3 regions of the Bradyrhizobium yuanmingense genome follow, and region 3 is predicted to be linked to each of the others. Evidence: predicted binding sites of a transcription regulator. Region 3 holds the regulator's gene; each other region holds the start of a gene.
What was found. Region 3 encodes HrcA, which represses chaperone genes, less so after heat shock. Its sites were predicted from a motif close to GTTAGCACTCNCNNNNNGNGAGTGCTAAC; they were not measured.
Positions count from the first base shown of each region.

Region 1: N2605_RS02265 (co-chaperone GroES) is a predicted target of HrcA. The motif match lies at 4,119-4,147, and genes of this name have one in related genera.
Region 2: N2605_RS21875 (co-chaperone GroES) is a predicted target of HrcA. The motif match lies at 1,695-1,723, and genes of this name have one in related genera.

Region 1 is NZ_CP104173.1:475,456-482,870, forward strand. Features, by position in the region: gene N2605_RS02250 (META domain-containing protein) at 58-456, shown strand; partial or broken gene N2605_RS02255 (hypothetical protein) at 582-1,786, opposite strand; gene groL (chaperonin GroEL) at 1,983-3,614, opposite strand; gene N2605_RS02265 (co-chaperone GroES) at 3,733-4,029, opposite strand; partial or broken gene N2605_RS02270 (hypothetical protein) at 4,343-4,863, shown strand; gene N2605_RS02275 (protein phosphatase CheZ) at 5,096-5,881, opposite strand; gene N2605_RS02280 (L,D-transpeptidase) at 6,198-7,028, shown strand.
Region 2 is NZ_CP104173.1:4,633,533-4,640,947, forward strand. Features, by position in the region: gene N2605_RS21865 (O-linked N-acetylglucosamine transferase, SPINDLY family protein) at 1-965, shown strand, start outside; gene N2605_RS21870 (usg protein) at 1,100-1,387, opposite strand; gene N2605_RS21875 (co-chaperone GroES) at 1,767-2,081, shown strand; gene groL (chaperonin GroEL) at 2,130-3,770, shown strand; gene lepB (signal peptidase I) at 4,092-4,835, opposite strand; gene N2605_RS21890 (slipin family protein) at 4,997-6,160, opposite strand; tRNA gene N2605_RS21895 (tRNA-His) at 6,499-6,564, opposite strand; tRNA gene N2605_RS21900 (tRNA-Phe) at 6,569-6,638, opposite strand; gene N2605_RS21905 (LysR family transcriptional regulator) at 6,833-7,415, opposite strand, start outside.
Region 3 is NZ_CP104173.1:7,514,888-7,522,302, reverse strand. Features, by position in the region: gene dnaK (molecular chaperone DnaK) at 1-160, opposite strand, end outside; gene N2605_RS34860 (hypothetical protein) at 555-1,496, shown strand; gene pncA (bifunctional nicotinamidase/pyrazinamidase) at 1,727-2,449, shown strand; gene grpE (nucleotide exchange factor GrpE) at 2,601-3,218, opposite strand; gene hrcA (heat-inducible transcriptional repressor HrcA) at 3,313-4,401, opposite strand; gene rph (ribonuclease PH) at 4,570-5,283, shown strand; gene rdgB (RdgB/HAM1 family non-canonical purine NTP pyrophosphatase) at 5,295-5,930, shown strand; gene hemW (radical SAM family heme chaperone HemW) at 5,917-7,074, shown strand; gene N2605_RS34825 (penicillin-binding protein activator) at 7,175-7,415, opposite strand, start outside.

The DNA of each region.
Region 1 (7,415 bases), 800 kb from region 3:
TCAACGCCCCCGCCGTCTCATAGAAGGTGCGGCAAGTCAGGTCGGTCGAGAGGTCTCATGGTTTCGTTCCAGCGATTGGTGTGTGCGGCGGTTGCAATGTTCGCGATGTCCACACTCGCGCGTGCTCAGGAGGGGTTTCCGTTCGGCACCGAGATGACGCTGGAGGCGTTGCCGCAGGCAGGCTCGAAGCGGATTCCCAACATCGAGATCGGCGACAATGGCGAGGTCGTGCTGGAGCTCTGGTGCAAGGGCGGCAAGGGCCAGTTCTCGGTCGCCGGCAACACCGTGATCTTCGTGCCCGGCCAGATCCAGAACCGCAACTGTCCGCCGGCGAGAGCGCAGGCCGACGACGAGCTCGTCGCAGCCCTCGGCAGCGTCGAGACCTGGAAGCGCCAGGGCGACGTGCTGACGCTGATCGGCCCGAAGCCGCTGCGCTTCAGGACGACGGGGAATTAGGCCTCTGTCATTCCCCGCGAAGGCGGGGAATCCAGTACGCCGCAGCCTATCGATTCCATCGCTGCTGTCTCGGAGTACTGGATCGCCCGGTCAAGCCGGGCGATGACAGCGGTGGCTGTCTCAGCCTACTTCCACACCGACTTGTCGGCGTCCCAGCGCTGGCCCTTCAGCTCCTTGACGAGCGCCTCGATCGAGCCGTTGTCGTCGGGCAGATCGCCTTCTTCGTCGAGGCTGGCATCGTCGGACAGATTGAGCCTGGCACCGCTGCCCTCGTCGGCCGTCGTGGTCGCCGGGCTGCCGATCCAGAGCATGAGCTTGTCGGTGGTGCCCGGCTTGTCGGGCGAGACCAGGCCTGCAACCTCGATCGTGTCGGTGAGCTCGAGCGCCGGGAAGTCCTGGTTCGGCCGCTTGAACACCAGCTTGAGCCTGCCGGTGGCCGGGTTGAAGTTTTGCGTGACCGGCTTTGCCGCGAGCGTCCTGCTCAGCACGCTCGCCACCGCCGTTGCAAGCTTGCCCTTGTTGATCTTGTCGCCCTCGCGCCAGTCGGCCGCAGGGAAGCGGATGGTGCGGTCCATCTCGGTCATGCCCGCGGTCCAGCCTGCGGCGGTGACGCCCGGCATTGCCTTGAACTTCGCCAGCAGCGCGCCGGCGCGCTCGGGATCGACCGACATGGTGATGGTCTGCTCGCCCGCGCGCAGCGCGTCGCAGCCGACATTGAGGCTCGCCAGCGTCACCTCGACCTCCTGGCCCTTCAGGCTCTTCAGGAAGTCGGTCGCGGCGTCGAGCTTGACCTTGACCGCGATCGCTTCCGGCGAGACGTCGGTGAAATCCTTCGGCTGCGGCGTGATGCCGTCGTCGGAGGCCTGACTGTCCAGGAATTCCTTTTCGCTGAGATCGGAATTGTCCGGCGAGGTCACTTCGGTCACCGCCTGGCCGACCGCGATCTGGCCGCGGAATTCGAACATGTCGCCGGACTGCTTGCGCGTCAGCTTGACGCTGACCGGCGACTTCTCACTGATGCTCTGCGTCGTTCCGGTCAGCGTCTGGCCGGCGACCTGGAGGTTGACGACGAAGCGGTCCTTGCGGTCGGAGTTCTTCGCGATGGGGTAGCAGACGTCGAGCACCGCCGCGGTCAGCGTCTTGCCCTGGCGCGTCTCCTTCAGGATCACGTCGGCATTGCCGTCCATCAGCCCGTCCATCGCGGTGAAATAGCGCGTCTCGGTTCCCCCGGCGCGGTCGCCTTCGGCGACAGCTTCATCTGGGCGGAGGCCTGCGGCGGAACGGCGAGCAGGGCCAGAACGGCCGTGGAGCAAACCAGAAGCGCACGCATCGATGACATCCTCGCGCAACGGCCATGATCCGGAAAGCGTGAAGCGGTCTCTAGGATCATGCCCAAACAATCAGAATCGGCGCGCCACCGTAGTGGGTTTTGGCCGCTGGTTGAATCGGAAAGCGAAACGGGCAGGGTCGGAAAAAAAAAGGCCGCCCGGAGGCGGCCTTCGCAACTCTGTCACGGAACGGAAGGCTTAGAAGCCGCCCATGCCGCCGCCGGGGGGCATCGCGGGCGGAGCTTCCTTCTTCGGCATCTCGGCGACCATGGCTTCGGTAGTCACCAAGAGGCCGGCCACGGAAGAGGCGTCCTGCAGCGCGGTGCGCACCACCTTGGCGGGATCGATGATGCCCTTCTCGACCATGTCGACATAGTCCTCGTTCTGGGCGTCGAAGCCGAAGGTCTCGGACTTGTTCTCCAGGATCTTGCCGACCACGATCGAGCCTTCCACGCCGGCGTTCTCGGAGATCTGGCGGATCGGGGCTTCCAGCGCCTTCAGCACGATGTTGATGCCGGCCTGGACGTCGTCATTGGCGTTGGTGAGACGGCCGACCGCCTTCTTGGCGCGGAGCAGCGCGACGCCGCCGCCCGGGACGATGCCTTCCTGAACCGCGGCGCGGGTGGCGTTGAGCGCGTCCTCGACGCGGTCCTTCTTCTCCTTGACCTCGATCTCAGTGGCGCCGCCGACGCGGATCACCGCGACGCCGCCGGCGAGCTTGGCGAGGCGCTCCTGGAGCTTCTCGCGGTCGTAATCCGAGGTGGTCTCCTCGATCTGGGCCTTGATCTGGCCGACGCGGGCCTCGATGTCGGGCTTCTTGCCGGCGCCGTTGACGATCGTGGTGTTCTCCTTGTCGATCACCACCTTCTTGGCGCGGCCGAGCATCTTCACCGTGACGTTCTCGAGCTTGATGCCGAGCTCCTCGGAGATCAGCTGGCCGCCGGTCAGGATCGCGATGTCCTCCAGCATGGCCTTGCGGCGGTCACCGAAGCCCGGCGCCTTGACGGCCGCGACCTTGAGGCCGCCGCGGAGCCGGTTGACGACCAGGGTGGCCAGCGCCTCGCCCTCGACGTCCTCGGCGATGATGACGAGCGGCTTGCCCGACTGCACCACGGCTTCCAGCACCGGCAGCATGGCCTGCAGGCCCGAGAGCTTCTTCTCGTGCAGGAGGATGTAGGCGTCCTCGAGCTCGGCGGTCATCTTCTCGGCATTGGTGACGAAGTAGGGGCTGAGATAGCCGCGGTCGAACTTCATGCCCTCGACGATATCAACCTCGGTCTCGAGCGACTTGTTCTCCTCGACGGTGATGACGCCCTCGTTGCCGACCTTCTGCATCGCCTGGGCGATCATCTTGCCGATGGCGGCATCGCCGTTGGCCGAGATGGTGCCGACCTGGGCGACCTCGGAGGAGGCGGCGACCGGCTTGGCGCGCTTCTCGATGTCCTTGATGACGGCGGCAACCGCGGTGTCGATGCCGCGCTTGAGATCCATCGGGTTCATGCCGGCGGCGACCGCCTTGGCGCCTTCGCGCACGATGGCCTGGGCCAGCACGGTCGCGGTGGTGGTGCCGTCGCCGGCGAGGTCGTTGGTCTTGGAGGCGACCTCACGCACCATCTGGGCGCCCATGTTCTCGAACTTGTCCTCGAGCTCGATCTCCTTGGCGACCGTGACGCCGTCCTTGGTGATGCGGGGGGCGCCGAAGCTCTTCTCGATGACGACGTTGCGGCCCTTCGGGCCGAGCGTCACCTTGACGGCGTTGGCGAGAACGTCGACGCCGCGCAGCATGCGATCGCGCGCGTCTCCGGAAAACTTGACGTCTTTGGCAGCCATGGTCTGCAATCCCTCGTGTTATGTGATGTGTGTTGTCTTGTGCCGTGCGGCGGAACGATGGATGCCCGGATCGCCTGGATCCGGGCATGACATTCAGCGGCTGTTCAGGCGGACGGCCTTAGGCCAGCACGCCCATGATGTCCGACTCCTTCATGATCAGGAGCTCTTCGTTGTCGATCTTGACCTCGGTGCCCGACCACTTGCCGAACAGCACGCGGTCGCCGACCTTGAGGTCGATCGGGATCAGCTTGCCGGTCTCGTCGCGGCCGCCGGGGCCGACGGCGACGATCTCGCCCTGGGACGGCTTTTCCTTGGCCGTGTCCGGAATGATGATGCCGCCCTTGGTCTTTTCCTCGGCGTCGATACGTTTGACCACGACACGGTCATGCAGCGGACGAAATTTGGATTTAGCCATGACGTTTCCCTTTGGAGGCTCGCTTCGGAAGTAGTGGGGTCGGTGGGGCGGCGCTTCCGTCCCCCTCTCGTCGAGGATCAAACGGCGCGCTTAGCAATCGGGCTTTCCGAGTGCTAATAGTGGGTCCGGAAATATGGCTTGGCCGCGATCCTGTCAAGCAAAGGTGGTTAAGCGATTGTTGAGGCGGATATAGGATGGTGGCATTGGAAACTCGCTCGGGGCGTCGGCGTAAAGAACGACGTCATTGCTCCGGCAGCGGTTTTGCGCTTGGCTGCGGGAGGGGTGCGGCCATGGTCTTGTTCGGGGGAATGCCATGATCAGTTCGGCTCACGCGCGCACGGTTGCCAATCTGGCGGCCGCCTCTTGTCTGGCGCTGCTGCTGGGCGCCTGCGGCGGCGGCTTCAACCTGCCGTCCCTCACGTCGTCCCCGCCGCCGCCCGATGCCGAACCTGGCGTCGCTCCGGAAATGCCCGCCACCATCCGCGCCGACGAGATCGTCGGCCGCTGGGGCCTCGCCTCGTTCCAGAACCCGGCCGATCGCGCCCGCACCGAGAAGATGGCGCGCGAGCAATGCAGGAACCCCTACGTGATCACCGCCGGTTCCTCCGGTGGCGTGATCATGCATCTCGCCGACCAGGCGACGCCGCAGGAGCTGCGGCTGAAGGGCTCGCCGAGCGGCAAGAACTACATCGGGCCGGCCGGCCCGACCCCGGCGATCAGGACCGCGAAATCGTCTCCTTCGACGGTCGCGTCATGATCACCCGCTTCATCGACAAGGACGCCGGCACCCGCTACGGCAACATGGTCTACGTCCGCTGCGCGCCGAGGGCGTGACGGTCTCTTACCCTCTCCCCTTGGGAGAGGGTGGCTCGCCGCGTAGCGGCGAGACGGGTGAGGGGTCTATCTCCTCACGAACGGTCTTGCGAGTCGAGAGAACCCTCATCCGGCGCTTCGCGCCACCTTCTCCCACAAGGGGAGAAGGGAAGAAGAGTTCACGATCTGCACCGGCCAAAACAAAAAACGCCGGCCCAAGGCCGGCGTTTTGTTATTCCGATGTCGTCGCCGCTCAGTCGAACAGCGCGTCGATGTCGTCCTGCGAGGCGTGGCCGACGTCGCCGGCGAGCTTGGGGCCGTTGAGGAGCTTCTCGTCCTCGCTGCGGTTGTCGACCTGCGCGGGCACATGGGACTTGATCGCGTCGACGCCGCCCCAGATCTCCATCATCGCGTTGATGTGCTGCTCGATGAACTTCATCGTGCCCATGACCTTGCTGATGCGCTGGCCGGTCAGGTCCTGGAAGTTGCAGGCTTCGAAGATCGAGATGACGCGTTCCTGGATGTCGTCGGCAAGGCGCTTCTGCTGATCGATCGAGTCCACCTTCGACATCGCGCTGGCGGCCTGGTCGATCGATTCCGCGGCTTCGAGGATCTGCTGGGTCGCCTGCTCGGTGCCGCCGACCACCGCGCCGAGCTCGCCGTTGACCTTGGCCATCTCGCCGCCGTCGAAGCTCTTGCCGTGCAGCGTCGCGATCTCGCGCTTGGTGCGGTCGATGGCGTCGTGGATGAGGTCGAGCTCGACCTTCAGCTTCTCGCACTGCTCGATCTGCGCCCGGTAGGTATCGAGCATGGTGCGCGCTTCGGCAAGCTCGTGCGCGGTCGAGGCGTCGATCGCCGCCATGGCAGCGCTGCCGGACAGCGGGGCCGCGACGATGCCCTTCGCCATCTGGGCGCGGATCGCGCGCAGCTCGGCCATGATCTCGCTATGCATCGGGAGTGCCTCTTCAGTTACGTCTACAATGGGCATCTCGCCACCGACGATATCTTCGACGCGAAAACGCTTGCGGTGAACAGCCATCAGGATACTCCCCCCACCTCACTCACGCGTCTTTGTAGGCAGAAGCGATTTAACACGAAGTTCACAGCAGGAACTGCTGATCGGCCGCGCGCGACGCGGCGCAAAGAAGCGATTAACCATCACCGCGCGGCGTTCATCGAAAATAAACGCTGATCGCCAAATTGCAGGCGCGCTCGCGACGTGGTGAATCCAAACGCGCTGTCCGTTTACCAAACAAAACGGCTTTTGCTTTTTATTGACCACGTCGAAGAGCGCGGATCAGCCACCGGCTCTCCACGACGCATGTGATCTAGACGAAACAGTACAGAGTACGTCGATGTTCAAGAAAATGTCTGTCGCGCTGCTCGGCAGCGCTTGCACCTTCATGGCCGGCGCGAACGACGCGGGCGCCTTCGACAACAGCGTGCCGAACGATCCGCCCGCGGTGCTGTACCAGCCGCGCGTGCCGCCGGCGCCGGTGCGCGTGGCGTCCCATTCCGACATGGGCGGCGGCTTCATCGAATTCCTGTTCGGCGATGGCCCCGGCCGCGGCCCGGCCTACGCGCCGGAGCGGCCGGTGTATCAGCAGCAGCCGGGCTATTACGACCAGCGGCGCCTGCCGCCGATGGGCGAGCCGCAGATGCAAGGTGGGTATCAACAAGGCGGATATCAGCAGGGCGCGTCTCTGCAGCAGGAGGCGGTCGATCCGCGGCAGCGTCCGTTCGATCCGAAATTCGAGAAACAACTCGTTGACTATAGCGGCAAGGAAAGTCCCGGCACGATCGTGGTCGATACGCCGAACAAGTTCCTCTATCTCGTCGAGGGCAACGGCCGGGCATTGCGCTACGGCATCGGCGTCGGCCGTCCCGGCTTCACCTGGTCCGGCGTGAAATCGATCACCGCCAAGCGCGAATGGCCGGACTGGACGCCGCCGGCGGAAATGCTCGCGCGCCGGCCCGATCTGCCCAGGCACATGGAAGGCGGCCCAGAAAATCCGCTCGGTGCCCGTGCGATGTATCTGGGATCGACGCTCTATCGCATCCACGGCTCCAACGAGCCCTGGACCATCGGCACCAACGTCTCCTCCGGCTGCATCCGCATGCGCAACGAGGACGTCATCGACCTCTACGGCCGCGTCAATGTCGGCACCAAGGTCGTGGTGATGTGAAGCGTCATGCGCTCGATGGAGCGATCAAGTCCGGGTGCCGCGTCGGCTCGAAATGCGCGGCGTCGAAGGGACGCTGCCGCCGCCAAACGTGTGCCTGAATAGTCCTACGTCCGCTGACGGTGCCTCGACCCGCGACGAGGGACAGCGGCGCGGCGAGGACGAGCTGATGAAGCCGAATGCGGTGCGCGAGCCGAGCGGTTCAGCCGCCGCACCGACAGCTCTGCCTTCCTGAGGCGCTCGTGCAGTCCCTCCAACTCGTACAATTCGGTGATGAGATGGGTCGTGACGTCGCTCAGGGTCGCGATGCGCTGTTGAAGTGAACTCATTCTTAAAACCCCCGACTGTAGCCAAGAGAGGCAGCCACGATGTGTGGCATAAGCAGTGTGT
Region 2 (7,415 bases), 2.9 Mb from region 3:
AGGAGGACGCGACGACACGCGAATTTCAAGGCATCGCCGATCGCTGGCGTGACGCCTCGCAATGGAGCGACGATCGCCTCGCCGCCCAGATTCGCGACGATCGCATCGATATCCTGATCGATCTGTCCGGCCATACCAGAGGAAATCGCCTCGGCGTATTTGCGCGCAAGCCGGCGCCGATCCAGGCGCACGGCTGGGGCCACGGCACCGGCACCGGGCTGCCGACGATCGACTATCTGTTCTCGGATCCGGTCGGGATTCCGCACGACGTTCGGCATCTGTTTGCAGAGACGGTGGTCGACCTGCCGTGCTTCGTGACGCTGGCGCCGCTGCCGGCCGGGATTGCGCAGGGCAAGACGCCGGCACTCTCGAACGGCTTCGTCACGTTCGGTGTCTTCAACCGCATCAGCAAGATCTCGGACGAGGCGGCGGCAGTCTGGTCCAGGATCCTCGAGCGGGTGCCGGGCTCGCGACTGTTGATCAAGGACGTGGCTCTCGACGACCAGCTGGTCCGCGACGAGCTGCTGGCGCGATTTGCGGCTTGCCGATTGCCGGCCGAACGCGTCGATCTGCTCGGGGCCACGTTGCGGGACGAGCATCTGGCATCGTTCAATCGCATCGATATTGCCCTCGATCCGTTTCCGCAGAACGGCGGCGTCAGCACATGGGAAGCCCTGCAGATGGGCGTGCCCGTGGTGGCGAAGCTCGGCAACAGCCTGCCCGGCCGCGCTGCCGGCGCCATCCTCACCGCACTTGGCCTGCCGGACTGGGTCGCCGACAGCGAGGAGGCCTATGTCGAGATCGCGGCCAGCCGCGCGGCCGAGATCGGCGAGCTCGACAAGTTGCGCCGCGAGTTGCCCGCAACGATCAACGCCGCGGCCGCGGGCAACCCCGTCTCATATGCACGCGCGGTGGACGCGGCCTATCGCGCGATGTGGACGCGTTATTGCAGCGGCGGCGTCTGATTGCGTGATCTCGTAGGGTGGATTAGCCGAAGGCGTAATCCACCGTTTCTGTTTCGGCACGCGGAGAGAAACGAAGTGGATTACGCCAGCGGCAGCGCGTCGCGCCGCCGCAGGCTAATCCACCCTACGCGGCCTCAATGCAGGCGGAACACGCCGTCAACGGCGCGGAGCTCGGCCGGCTTGATCAGCTTGGAATGCGCCACCGTCACCGAATGGAGGGGACCGTCGAGCTTCTCCTGCCAGAACGCCAGGAAATCGGTGAGCGCGGGGAATTTCGGAAACATGTCGTAGTTCTGCCAGACATAGGTCTGGAGCAGCGAGGGATGATCCGGCATCCGATAGAGAATTTGTGCCGTCGTCAGCCCGTAGCCCAGCATCTGTTTCCGGAATTCCTCGGAAACGCCCCCAACGCGCAGTCCCATGCCAAACCTCCTTTGCAGGAGCGCATTCGGCGAGTGGCTTGGTCCGTGCCCCGGGGAGCCACCCGGAAACGATGCGCTCACAGACGAGAAATGTGACGCAAACTGACAACTCATCTCAAGCCCAAAAGTTTAACAAGCTGTTGAAATTCAATGCTTTAGCAGCAGAGACGACTCCGTGCTAATACGGTCACGGCTGCCCGGTTAACGATGGCGAGGGGTTTCTGGCAGTCCGCGCTTTCGGCTGCTAATTTTTCTGCTACAAACCCTTGCTCCCGCAAAATTCCTGTCCTATTTCAGGCTCGCCTGTGCTAGCACTCACGGGCAACGACTGCTAACAATCCCCAAATCCTCAACACGTGCAATTGCTTAGGAGGACTGCATGAAATTCCGTCCGCTTCACGACCGCGTCGTGGTCAAGCGCATCGACGCAGAAGAGAAGACCGCTGGCGGCATCATCATTCCCGACACTGCCAAGGAAAAGCCCTCCCAGGGCGAAGTCGTCGCCGTTGGTCCCGGTGGCCGCGACGAAGCTGGCAAGCTGATTCCGATCGACCTGAAGGTCGGCGACCGCGTGCTGTTCGGCAAGTGGTCCGGCACCGAGGTCAAGATCGACGGCCAGGACCTGCTGATCATGAAGGAGAGCGACGTGATGGGCGTTCTCGAAGTCAGCGAGTCCAAGAAGAAGGCGGCTTAAGAGCCCCTCTCCTCCCCTCCAGTCAAACTCACCTAAGGAAAACTCCAGATGGCAGCCAAAGAAGTCAAATTCTCGGTTGAAGCGCGCGACAAGATGCTGCGCGGCGTCGACGTTCTCGCCAATGCGGTGAAGGTCACGCTCGGTCCGAAGGGCCGCAACGTTGTGCTCGACAAGTCGTTCGGCGCTCCCCGCATCACCAAGGACGGCGTCACCGTCGCCAAGGAGATCGAGCTCGACGACAAGTTCGAGAACATGGGCGCGCAGATGGTGCGCGAAGTCGCCTCCAAGTCCGCTGACGCGGCCGGCGACGGCACCACCACCGCCACCGTGCTCGCCCAGGCGATCGTGAAGGAAGGCGCCAAGTCGGTCGCCGCCGGCATGAACCCGATGGACCTCAAGCGCGGCATCGACCTCGCGGTCGAAGCCGTCGTGGCCGACCTCGAGAAGAACTCGAAGAAGGTCACCTCGAACGACGAGATCGCCCAGGTCGGCACCATCTCGGCCAACGGCGATGCCGAAATCGGCAAGTTCCTCGCCGACGCCATGAAGAAGGTCGGCAACGAGGGCGTCATCACCGTCGAGGAAGCCAAGTCGCTCGAGACCGAGCTCGACGTGGTCGAGGGCATGCAGTTCGACCGCGGCTACATCTCGCCCTACTTCGTCACCAACGCCGACAAGATGCGCGTTGAGATGGACGACGCCTACATCCTCATCAACGAGAAGAAGCTCTCCTCGCTGAACGAGCTGCTGCCGCTGCTCGAGGCCGTGGTGCAGACCGGCAAGCCGCTGGTCATCGTCGCCGAGGACGTCGAAGGCGAAGCGCTTGCGACCCTCGTCGTGAACCGCCTGCGCGGCGGCCTCAAGGTCGCGGCCGTCAAGGCTCCGGGCTTCGGCGATCGCCGCAAGGCCATGCTGCAGGACATCGCGATCCTGACCGGCGGCCAGGCTATCTCGGAAGACCTCGGCATCAAGCTCGAGAACGTCACGCTCAACATGCTCGGTCGCGCCAAGAAGGTGATGATCGACAAGGAGAACACCACGATCGTCAACGGCGCCGGCAAGAAGGCCGACATCGAGGCGCGCGTGGCGCAGATCAAGGCGCAGATCGAGGAGACCACCTCGGACTACGACCGTGAGAAGCTCCAGGAGCGTCTTGCCAAGCTCGCGGGCGGCGTCGCGGTGATCCGCGTCGGCGGCGCGACCGAGGTCGAGGTGAAGGAGCGCAAGGATCGCGTTGATGACGCGATGCATGCGACCCGCGCGGCCGTGGAAGAAGGCATCGTTCCGGGCGGCGGCGTTGCCCTGCTCCGTGCCTCCGAGCAGCTCAAGGGTCTGCGCACCAAGAACGACGACCAGAAGACCGGCGTCGAGATCGTGCGCAAGGCGCTGTCGGCCCCCGCTCGCCAGATCGCGATCAACGCCGGTGAAGACGGCTCGGTGATCGTCGGCAAGATCCTGGAGAACAAGGCCTACAATTACGGCTTCGACTCCCAGACCGGCGAATATGCCGACCTCGTCAAGAAGGGCATCATCGACCCGACCAAGGTGGTCCGTACCGCGATCCAGAACGCTGCCTCGGTGGCCGCGCTCCTGATCACCACGGAAGCCATGGTCGCCGAGCTGCCGAAGAAGGGCGGCGCCGGCCCGGCGATGCCCCCGGGCGGCGGCATGGGCGGCATGGACTTCTGATCCAGCCTCTCAGGCACGATACGAATGCGAAACCCCGGCAGCGATGCCGGGGTTTTTGTTTTTTTGGGGAGCACGTCATTCCGGGGCGCGCCCCTCTTGGGCGCGAGCCCGGAATCCATAACCACGAAATTCAGTTGGTTGTCCCGGAATGGAGATCAGCGCAGTCCAAATTCCGATCCTCGACTACTGAGTCTTCCAGTCCCACTGCCACTTCTTGCACCCCTTCTTACGGGCGACAGGCATAGCGGGCCATTCCATCTGGCTGTGGTTATGGATTCCGGGCTCGGCGCTGCGCGCCGCCCCGGAATGACGGAGCAAGCCTTACTCCACCTTCCCGAGCCGCTCGAAACGCGGCTCGCCGTCTTCATCCAGCGACCAGAAGATCCGCGTCACCTTGCCGATGAGATTGTCCATCGGCACGAAGCCGAATGTCGACATGCGGCTGTCGGTGGAATTGTCGCGGTTGTCGCCGAGCACGAAGATGTGGCCCGGCGGCACGGTGAAGACGTCTGTGTTGTCGAGATAGCCGTTGTCGAGGCAGTCGTAGGTCACATAGGACGCGCCGCTCGGCAGCGTCTCGCGCCAGCGCTTGACGGCGGCGCGGTCGTCGACACCGCAGGCGTCGCCGGCAAATGTCGCCTCCAGGGCGACGCGGGTCACCGGGCGGCCGTTGAGGATGAGCCGGCCCTGCCGCATCTGGATGCGGTCTCCGGGCAGGCCGACGACGCGTTTGACGTAGTCGGCAGAACTGTCCTTCGCCGTCCGGAATACCACGATATCCCCGTATTCGGGATCGGCGGCGAGGACGCGGCCCGAGATCCAGGACGACGCGAATGGGAGGGAATAGCGGCCATACCCGTAGGGATATTTCGCGGCGAAGACGTAGTCGCCGACCATCAGCGCCGGTGTCATCGAACCGGACGGAATGTTGAACGGCTGATACAGGACGAAGCGAAGCAGGATCACCGGCGACCACAGCACCGGGATCATGAGGATCAGGACGACGATCGCCTTCCAGTCGCTGGATCGTGCCGCGGGGCGGATCGATTCCTGAAGAACGGTCATGGGCCTTCCCTGATCAAGACGTTGCGGCCCCAAGATGACGCAACCTGCGAGCGCGCTCAATCCCCGACGAGCTCAAATTTGGTCGCGCCTCGCGCCGATCGCGTTCATCGCAGACGGCGGCAACGCCGATGTGAAGGGCCGCCCGTGGGCGGCCCTTCGGTTCATGCGCTCTCGTGCGCCTTCAGACGCACGAGCCGGGTCAGGAGGGCATCGAGGCCCTGGCCTTCACCGGCATGGAGGTCGATGCGGCCGACCTTCTCGACCAGCCGCTCCAGCGACTCCAGCTCCTTGAGCCGAAGCAGCAGGGGGTTCTCCTCCATCAGGCGGGCAGTGTTCAGGAGCGAACGCGTCGCCGCGGTCTCCTCCTGCCGGCGGATCAGGTTCGCCTTCGCGACTCGCTCCGCCTCCACCACCTTGTTCACCAGCTCCCGGATCTCGCCGGGCAGGATCACGTCCTTGACGCCGAGCTCGGTCACCTCCACGCCGGACTCTGCGACGCGTGCACGCACATAGTCGCGCAGCTCCGCATCCAGCGCCGCCTTCGCAGACAGCACCTCGTCCAGCGTCCGGCCCGCCACTGCCTCGCGGATCGCGAACTGCACCAGGCGGTACAGCCACGCATCCACGTCGGGCACGGTCGCCACCGTGCGCTCGGGATCGACGATGCGGCGGAACGCCGTCAGCGTCACCCGCAGCGCGATGCGATCCTTGGTCAGCATCTCCTGCGCGGTGATCTCGACCGCCTGGGGCCGCAGGTCGAGGCGCTTCACCTCGATCTTGCGGCCGACGGTCCAGAAGGCGTGCCGGCCGGGCGCGAGCCGCTCCACGAGCCGGCCCTCGACATAGAGCAGGCCCGCTTCGTGGTTCTCGACCACAGTCTCGCTCATGACGGTCGAGCGGCTGCGCTCGATCATGGTGAGGTGCCGCGCGTCGACCCTGACGTCGCTGGACACATCGATGCGCTCGACATCGATGCGCGTTGCGACATTCCAGTAGACGCGCACCTGCCAAGGCGTCATCAGATGCACGGGCCGGCCGTCGTGGCTGACGATGGCGATCTCGTCCGCCTTGGTCTCGACCGCCTCGAACAGCTCGGCGGCAAGATCAGGCCGCGCGGCCTTCAGCACTGCGTAGCGCTCCGCAGGAAATTCGCTGCGGACCACGTCGAGCACCTCGGCCTTCAGCTCGTGCAGGGGATCGAACAGGCGATGCTTGCCGGGCGCGAGCACGCGCACGAGCTGCCCGTTGCGCGCCAGCAACGCACGCTCGCCATCCTTCACCGTCACGTTCAGCATCAGCAAATGCCAGGTCTTGTTCAAAGTCATGGCACGCCTCCTTCAGTTGCCTCCGGCCGAGCGCGGCCGGATAGCGGGTTACACCTGCAAAGGACGTGAGGACGCGGACGACGCTTCCCGCGAAATCGGCGGGCCGGGGCTTGAGCTTGCATGACGACGGGCGCACGCGCGCGATCGCGCGAGACGTGTCGCGCGGCCGTGCGGAGCCACCCGGCATCAGCGCAAGCGGTATCTACCCGCGGCGCAAAGCCGGTCTCACAGTGTCTAGGTTCGGACGGAAAGCCTTGCGGCAAAACGGCCGGACCGCGACTGAAGCGCGCGTCCGGTCCTCGTCAGAGGTATCAGCGTTTCAGGCTGAAACGGAGCGCTGGAGCGGGATTCGAACCCGCGACAGGATGAGTCACAATCATCTGCTCTACCAAACTGAGCTATCCTTTGTGCAAGAGACCGGAATCGAACCGATGCCTTCGGGTGTTCAGCCCGACGCTCTCCATGAGCTACGTCCTGCGTTTCTCCTTCATTCGGCGGAACACGAAACCGGCAAGCCCGGCCCGCGCCAGTCGGAATCTCAGCGAGCCCGAACCCATGGCCTAGCGAAGGACGGCGCTAATAGACCAGGCACGTTCGGGTTGCAAGGGGGCGGCTGAAGTTTTTTCGTCGCAGCGTGCGCGCGTGGCGCGATGATTGCGGCGATATGCGACATCAATTGCGCGAGATGTCCTGGAAGCACGCCCTCACCCACGCGATCGTCACGCGTGTCGCCGGATCGCGCTTGAGGTGGTTCTGCACGAGCAGCCAGACGTCGCGGCGCTTCGGCAGCAGGGTGGCGCGCAGGCTGCGGTCGGCGAGCAGGGGTGCGCAGCTGTGCTCGGGCAGCACGCCGATGGCCAGATGCGACTGGATCATGGTGCGGATGATGCGGATATTGTCGGTGATGCAGCGCATGTTGGTCAGCCGCTTCGCACGTAAGAACTGCGCTTCCGGGATCGCGTCGAGCTCGTCCGGATAGACGCACGCAACGGGCTCGCGGCCGCCGCGGTCCGCGGGCTCGAAGAAGTACAGCCTGACGTCGCCGAGCTTGGAGATGGTGAAGTCCCCCTTCTCCGGCTTGCGCAGGCGGATGGCGAGATCGGCCTGCCAGCGCGAGAACTTGACGTTGCCGCTCGCGGTGAGGAATTGCAGCGTCAGCCCCGGATGATCGCGCAGGAAGCTGCTCGCATGCGGCGCCAGCAGCTCCTCGGCGACCGCATTTGTCGAGGCGATGCGCAGCCGCCCGACCGGGCCG
Region 3 (7,415 bases):
CCGGCTGGCCGACGAGGCGCTCACCGTCATCCGTGACGGCGACGATCGAAGGCGTCGTGCGCATGCCTTCGGAATTCTCGATGACTTTGGCGTTCTTGCCATCCATCACGGCGACGCACGAATTCGTGGTGCCGAGGTCGATCCCAATGACCTTTCCCATGGTCCTGATATCCTTCTTTTTGCGGCAGGTTGGCTGGGCCCAAGAGGCACCCGAACCGAAACCCCCTAAGATCAAACATCCGCGATATTGCGATGATTGAGGCTCATATAGGAGGGGGGGAGGGGCCCGCAAGGACCGAAGCTAGGTTTCTGCCGCTAAAACATCGGGTTTTGGAAGGTGATATCCGGGCTCAACCGCCCTTGCGGGTGAGGAATTATTAACAGGTCCGGGCGTCGGCAAGCCCCCGCACCCGCAAGCCCGCCCGCCCTGTTGCGGCGAGGCCAAACCGGCTAAAAGGCGGACCGACCGCACAGCCAGCGCAGCTGCTTCGCGCGACAAAGCGGCCCGGTGGCCGACCATCGAACGGCCTCAATGTGAACCAATCAGAGTGGCCATGAAGCTGACCCGCCCCCTCGCCGCGCTCGCCCTCCTCGCCGTAACAGCGCTTCCGGCCTTCGCCGCCGACGTCGTTTTCCCACCCGGCTTGCGTCTCGGCATGGTGCCGTTGATCGGCCTCAGCACGGCCAAGACCTTTCCGGGCTTCGAGAGCGAGGACGGCAACGTCAAGGTGCTGGTCACCGAGCTGCCGCCGGCCGCCTATGGCGAGGTCGTGAGCGCCTTCAATTCCAATCCCGGCGGGACCGGCGGCGTCAAGCAGGACAAGGTCGAGACCCCCGCTGGCCTTGCCTATTTCACCACCGAAAGCGGCAAGGCCGGCGATACCCCGGTGAAGCGCTATTCGATGATCGTGCCCGGCGCCGGCTTCTCCGGCTATGTCGCGGTGCAGATCCCGGAGAATGCGACCAAGATCTACACGGACGAGGCGGTGCGACAGATGTTCGCGAGCGCCACCACCCGCAGGCAGGTCTCGGCCGAGGAGCAGATCGCGCTGCTGCCGTTCAAGATCACCGATCTCGCCGACTTCAAGGACATCAAGACCCTGGCACCGGGCTCGAGCATCATCCTGGCCGACGGCGATGAGAGCGTGGGCTACGAGGCGAGGCCGTTCATGATCCTCGGCCTGATCGGCGCCACCCCGCAAGCCGCCGACGACCGCGCCCGCTTCGCCCAGGAGGCGGCGCTCCAGATTCCCGGCGTGCGCGAGTCGCGCATCACCATGTCCGAGCCGATCCGCATCAACGGCCAGCAAGGCTTCGAGACCCGGATCGACGGCGTCAGCGGCAAGGACAAGGTCCCGGTGACGGTGGTGCAGTGGATCCGCTTCTCGAGCGGCGGCGCATCATTGCGCATCATCGCCAGCGCCCCGCGCGACCAATGGCAAGCCGCCTTCACCCGCTTCCGCACCGTACGCGACGGGATTCAGCCGAAGGGGTAGGGCGAAGCCGGCGCTAATCGTGGTTGGTCGCAGTTTCACGAAGAACCTTCGCCCAACTTCTCCCTGTGGTTATGGATCCCGGGTTCGCGCTTTGCGCGCCCCGGGATGACGGCGCTATGGGCTTTGTCAGCCCACGCGCTGGACAGAACCCGCTGCATTTTCAGGCTTCTGTTCGTATACGAACGGAACTAGGCTTCCTCCCGTTGGATCATCCTGGAGGGGAGGTAGACATGCTGGTTCGGCGACAGGTCTTGGCAATGCTTGGAACGACGGCGCTGGCGACGCTCGCGCCAAGCGCGCTGTTCGCGGCCGCACCGATCAAGCCGGACGAAGCGTCCGCGCTGCTCGTGATCGACGTGCAGAACTGCTTCCTGCCCGGCGGGAGCCTCGCGGTGAAGGAAGGCGAGCAGGTGGTGCCGGTCATCAACAAGATCTCGAAGGCATTTGCGAATGTGGTGCTGACGCAGGACTGGCACACGCCGGGCCACGTTTCGTTTGCGTCGGTTCATTCCGGCAAGAAGCCGTTCGAAACGGTCGACCTGCCCTACGGCAAGCAGGTGCTGTGGCCGGACCATTGCGTGCAGGGCACCGAGGGCGCGGCGCTGTCGAAGGACCTGTCGATCCCGCACGCCGAGCTCATCATCCGCAAGGGATTTCACAAGAACGTCGACAGCTATTCGGCCTTCCTCGAGGCCGACGGCAAGACCTCGACCGGGCTCGCCGGCTACCTGAGGGGCCGCAAGATCAAGCGCGTCTTCGTCGCTGGTCTTGCGACAGACTTCTGCGTCGCCTGGACCGCGCTCGACGGGCGCAAGGCGGGCTTCGAGGTCTATGTGGTGGAAGACGCCTGCCGCGGCATCGACACGCAGGGCTCGCTCGCCAAGGCCTGGGCCGACATGGCCAAGGCGGGCGTGAAGCGGATTCAGTCTGCGGATATCGCGGTGAGCGCGTAGGCGGCGCGCCATCTTCCGTCATTCCGGGGCGCGCTTCAGCGCGAGCTATGGTGCGCAATTTGCGCACCTGAGAATCCATTGTGCGGTTGTCTCTGCTGTTCGATGGATTCCGGGTTCTCGACTTCGCCGAGCCCCGGAATGACGCCAACACTCAGTTCGCCGCGCTGCTCGATTCGTTGTTGTTCGCCGCGGGCGCAGTCTTCGCGCCGCCCTTGGCGACGCCGACCAGCGCCGGGCGCAGCACGCGGTCACCGATGGTGTAGCCGGCCTGCATGATCTGCACCACGGTGCCCGACGGCACCGACGCGTCAGGCACTTCGTACATTGCCTGGTGGAAGTTCGGGTCGAACTTCTGGCCCTGAGGATCCAGCTTCTTCACGCCGTGTTTTTCCAGCGCGTTGAGCAGCGCGCGCTCCGTGAGCTCGACGCCCTCGATCAACGAGACCAGGCCGGGATCGGCCGCAGCACGCGCCTCCGCCGGAACGGCATCGAGTGCGCGCTGGAGATTGTCGGCGATGTCGAGCACGTCGCGCGCGAAGCCGGTGATGCCATAGAGGCGGGCGTCGGCAACTTCCTTGGCGGTGCGCTTGCGCAAATTCTCCATCTCGGCCAGCGTCCGCAGCATGCGGTCGCGCGCTTCAGCCGCTTCCTTTTGCAGGGTTTCGACCGAACCCGGCTCGGGATCGTCGGGCATGATGTAGGGTTTCGACACCACGGGCTCGCCGGTCGCTGCAGTCGTGTCTTGGGGTTGCCGGTCTTGCTCGGTCATCGGCTCTGATCTCGAACTCGTTTCAGGGATGTTGGCCCGGATATCGTGCTTAAGCCCGCGAAAATCAAGCGCCCGTGATCGACAGAAAGGCCGGTCAGCCCCCCAACAGGCGGCTGACGATGCGGGCGGCGTAGTCCACGGTCGGGATCACGCGGGCATAATTCAGCCGCGTCGGGCCGATCACGCCGAGAACGCCGACGATGTGGCCGGCGGCATCCCGATAGGGCGAGATGATGGTGGAGGACCCCGACAGCGAGAACAGCTTGTTCTCACTGCCGATGAAGATGCGCACGCCTTCGGCGGTCTCGGCCCGGCCGAGCAGATCGATCACGCCGCGCTTGGTCTCGAGGTCGTCGAACAACAGGCGAACCCGCTCCAGATCCTCCAGCGCGTGCAGATCTTCGAGCAGATTGGCGTGGCCGCGGACGATGAGCTGACGGTCCTCGCTCTCGCCGCCGGACCAGCTGGCAATGCCGGCCGAGATCACTTTCTGTGTCAGCTGATCGAGCTCGGCACGGGCCTCGCCGAGTGCGGTCTCGAGCTCGAGCCGCGCTTCGGCCAAGGTGCGGCCGCGGATCCGCGCATTGAGGAAATTGCCGGCCTCTGTCAGCGCCGAAGAGGGAACTCCGGGCGGCAGCGTCAACACGCGGTTTTCAACCTGGCCGTCTTCGCCGACCAGGATCACCAGCGCTTTTTCCGGTTCCAGGCGGACGAATTCGATGTGCTTCAGCCGCGCATTGGATTTCGGCGTCAGCACGACGGCGGCGGCCCGGGTCAGACCGGAGAGCCGCATCAAGGCCTGGTCCAGCGCCGCCTCGACCGATTGCGCCTCGCCGACGGACGAGAGCTGGCTCTGGATCGCCTGCCGCTCGGCCTCGTTGAGGTCGCCGACCTGCATCAGGGCATCGACGAAGAAGCGCAGGCCCAGTTCCGTCGGCAGCCGGCCGGCGGAGGTGTGCGGGGCATAGATCAGGCCGAGCTGTTCCAGATCGGCCATGACGTTGCGCACAGATGCCGGCGACAGCGGCATCGCAATCAGGCGGGAAATGTTGCGCGAGCCGACCGGCTCACCGGTCGCGAGATAGCTTTCGACAATTTGACGAAAGATGTCGCGGGAACGCTCGTTGAGCTGGGCAAGGCCTGCGCGCGGCGCGATCAGATGGATCGGATCGTGATGGGCCACAGACGGTAACTCCTCTCGGATCCTTATAATTTGTCCATCCGGGCCGCGTCTGACAAGCGTGGCGTTTGCAGGCCGACGGTCAGGGGGTGAATAAGCCCTTGCCGCCCACCCCCGCCCCACCTACAAGCACCGCGAACAGCCTATTCCCGTGAGTTTTGGAGATTTCCCATGCGGCCAAGCCGCCGTGCGCCCGACGAATTGCGCCCCGTGACGCTGGAGCGCGGCGTGGTCAAATATGCGGAAGGCTCGTGCCTCGTTAAATTCGGCGACACCCATGTGCTGGTCACCGCCACACTGGAGGATCGCCTGCCGCCGTGGCTGAAGGGGCAGGGCCGCGGCTGGGTCACCGCCGAATACGGCATGCTGCCGCGCGCGACCTCCGAACGCACCCGCCGCGAGGCCTCCGCCGGCAAGCAGAGCGGCCGCACGGTCGAGATCCAACGCCTGATCGGCCGCTCGCTTCGCACCATCGTCGATCTCGAAGCTCTCGGCGAGCGCCAGATCACGGTCGATTGCGACGTGCTCCAGGCCGACGGCGGCACGCGCACGGCCTCGATCACCGGCGCCTGGGTCGCGCTTGCCGATTGCCTCAACTGGATGAAGGCGCGCAACATGGTGAAGGCCAACGTGATGCGCGACAACGTCGCCGCGATCTCCTGCGGCATCTACAACGGCACGCCGGTGCTCGATCTCGACTATGCCGAGGATTCGGAAGCCGAGACCGACGCCAATTTCGTCATGACCGGCGATGGCCGCATCATCGAGGTGCAGGGCACCGCGGAACGCGAGCCGTTCACGCAGGACGAGTTCCTGAAACTGATCGCCCTGGCGCAGAAGGGCATTGCGCGTCTGGTGGACTTGCAGAAACTGGCCGTGGCGTAGTCAATAGGCCCATGCACCGCCGAATCACCGACAAGCTCGTCATCGCCACCCACAATCCCGGCAAGCTCGCCGAGATGAGGGAGCTGCTCGCGCCGTACGGGATCGAGGCGGTGTCGGCCGGCGAGCTCGGCCTAGACGAGCCCGAGGAAACCGGCAACGATTTCCGCAGCAACGCCGCGATCAAGGCGGTCGCCGCAGCGCAGGCGACCAAGCTGCCCTCCTTCGCCGACGATTCCGGCATCGTGGTCGATGCGCTCGATGGCGCGCCGGGAATCTACAGCGCGCGCTGGGCCGGCCCAACCAAGGATTTCAACGCGGCGATGGCGCAGATCGAGCGCCTGCTGCAGGAGCGCGGCGCCACCACGCCGGACAAGCGCAAGGCCCACTTCGTCTCCGCGCTTTGCGTGGCCTGGCCCGACGATCATCGCGAGGAGGTCGAGGCGCGCGTCGACGGCACGCTGATCTGGCCACCGCGCGGCACGGCCGGCTTCGGCTACGACCCGATGTTCCTGCCGGACGGGCACATCCGCACCTTCGGCGAGATGACCAGCATCGAGAAGCACGGCCTGCCGCCGCTTGGCCTCGGCCTGTCGCACCGCGCCCGCGCTTTTCGGAAACTGGCGGAGATCTGCCTTGAGCCGCGCTAACAAGGATGCGTTTGGCGTCTATGTGCACTGGCCGTTCTGCCTGTCGAAGTGCCCCTATTGCGACTTCAACAGCCATGTCCGCCATGCCGCGATCGACGAGACGCGCTTCGCCGCCGCCTTCGCGCGTGAGATAGCAACGACCGCGGAGCGCGCGCCCGGCCGCGAGGTCACCTCGATCTTCCTCGGCGGCGGCACGCCGTCACTGATGCAGCCCGCCACCGTCGGCGCGGTGTTAGACGCGATCGGCAAGCACTGGACCGTCGCAGGCGACGTCGAGGTAACGCTGGAAGCGAACCCGACCAGCGTCGAAGCCACGCGCTTTGCCGGTTATCGCATCGCCGGCGTCAACCGCGTCTCGCTGGGCGTGCAGGCGCTCGACGACGCCTCGCTCAAAGCGCTCGGCCGCATGCACAGCGCGCGCGAAGCGCTCGATGCCGTCGCCATCGCGCGCCGCGCGTTCGACCGCTATTCGTTCGACCTGATCTACGCCCGCCCCGACCAGACGCCGGCGATGTGGGCGGGCGAGCTGCGGCACGCCATCGATGAAGCGGCCGAGCATCTGTCGCTCTATCAATTGACGATCGAGGAAGGCACGCCCTTCTTCGGCCTGCACCAGGCCGGCAAGCTGAAGACGCCGGACGAAGCGGTCGCCCGCGCGCTCTACGACGTCACGCAGGAGACCTGCGACAAGCTCGGGCTGCCCGCCTACGAGATCTCCAATCACGCGCGGCGCGGCGCCGAATGCCGGCACAATCTGGTGTACTGGCGCGGCGAGGAATATGCCGGCATCGGCCCGGGCGCACATGGCCGTCTCGACATCGACGGCGTGCGCCACGCCACCGCCACCGAGAAGCGTCCCGAGGCCTGGCTGATGCGGGTCGAGACCAACGGCGACGGTGTCGTCAGCGACGAGCTCCTCAACAGCGAGGAGCGCGCCGACGAATTCCTGCTGATGGGTTTGCGTCTCGCCGAAGGCATCGATCCCGAGCGCTACAAGGCCCTCGCCGGCCGCCCGCTCGACCCCCGCCGCATCGCGCTCTTGCGCGAGGAAGGCGCGATCACCGTGGATGCGACGGGACGGCTGCGGGTGACCAGCAGCGGTTTTCCGGTGCTGGATGCCGTGGTCGCGGATTTGGCGGCTTAGCGGATCTCGTAGCCCGGATGGAGCGTAGCGCAATCCGGGACGGTCTCACCGCGTGGACAGAACCCGGATTACGCTGCGCTCCATCCGGGCTAAGAAACCATTACGCCCCAAAGCTCTTCGGCGAGCCCGCCACCGCAACGCCGCCGCCTTGCGTCACCTTCATCACGGCAAGTCCGCGTTCATTCGTGCCATCAGCACGGAAGCGGAACAGGCCGTCGATGCCGGCGAAGCCTGAGGGGTTGGTGAGCACGTCGGAGGAGAAGCGCTGGCCGCCTTGCGTGCGCGCCAGCGCGGCAACGAGCGCGACCGCGTCATAGGAAAGGGTCGCGGTGCGGATCGGC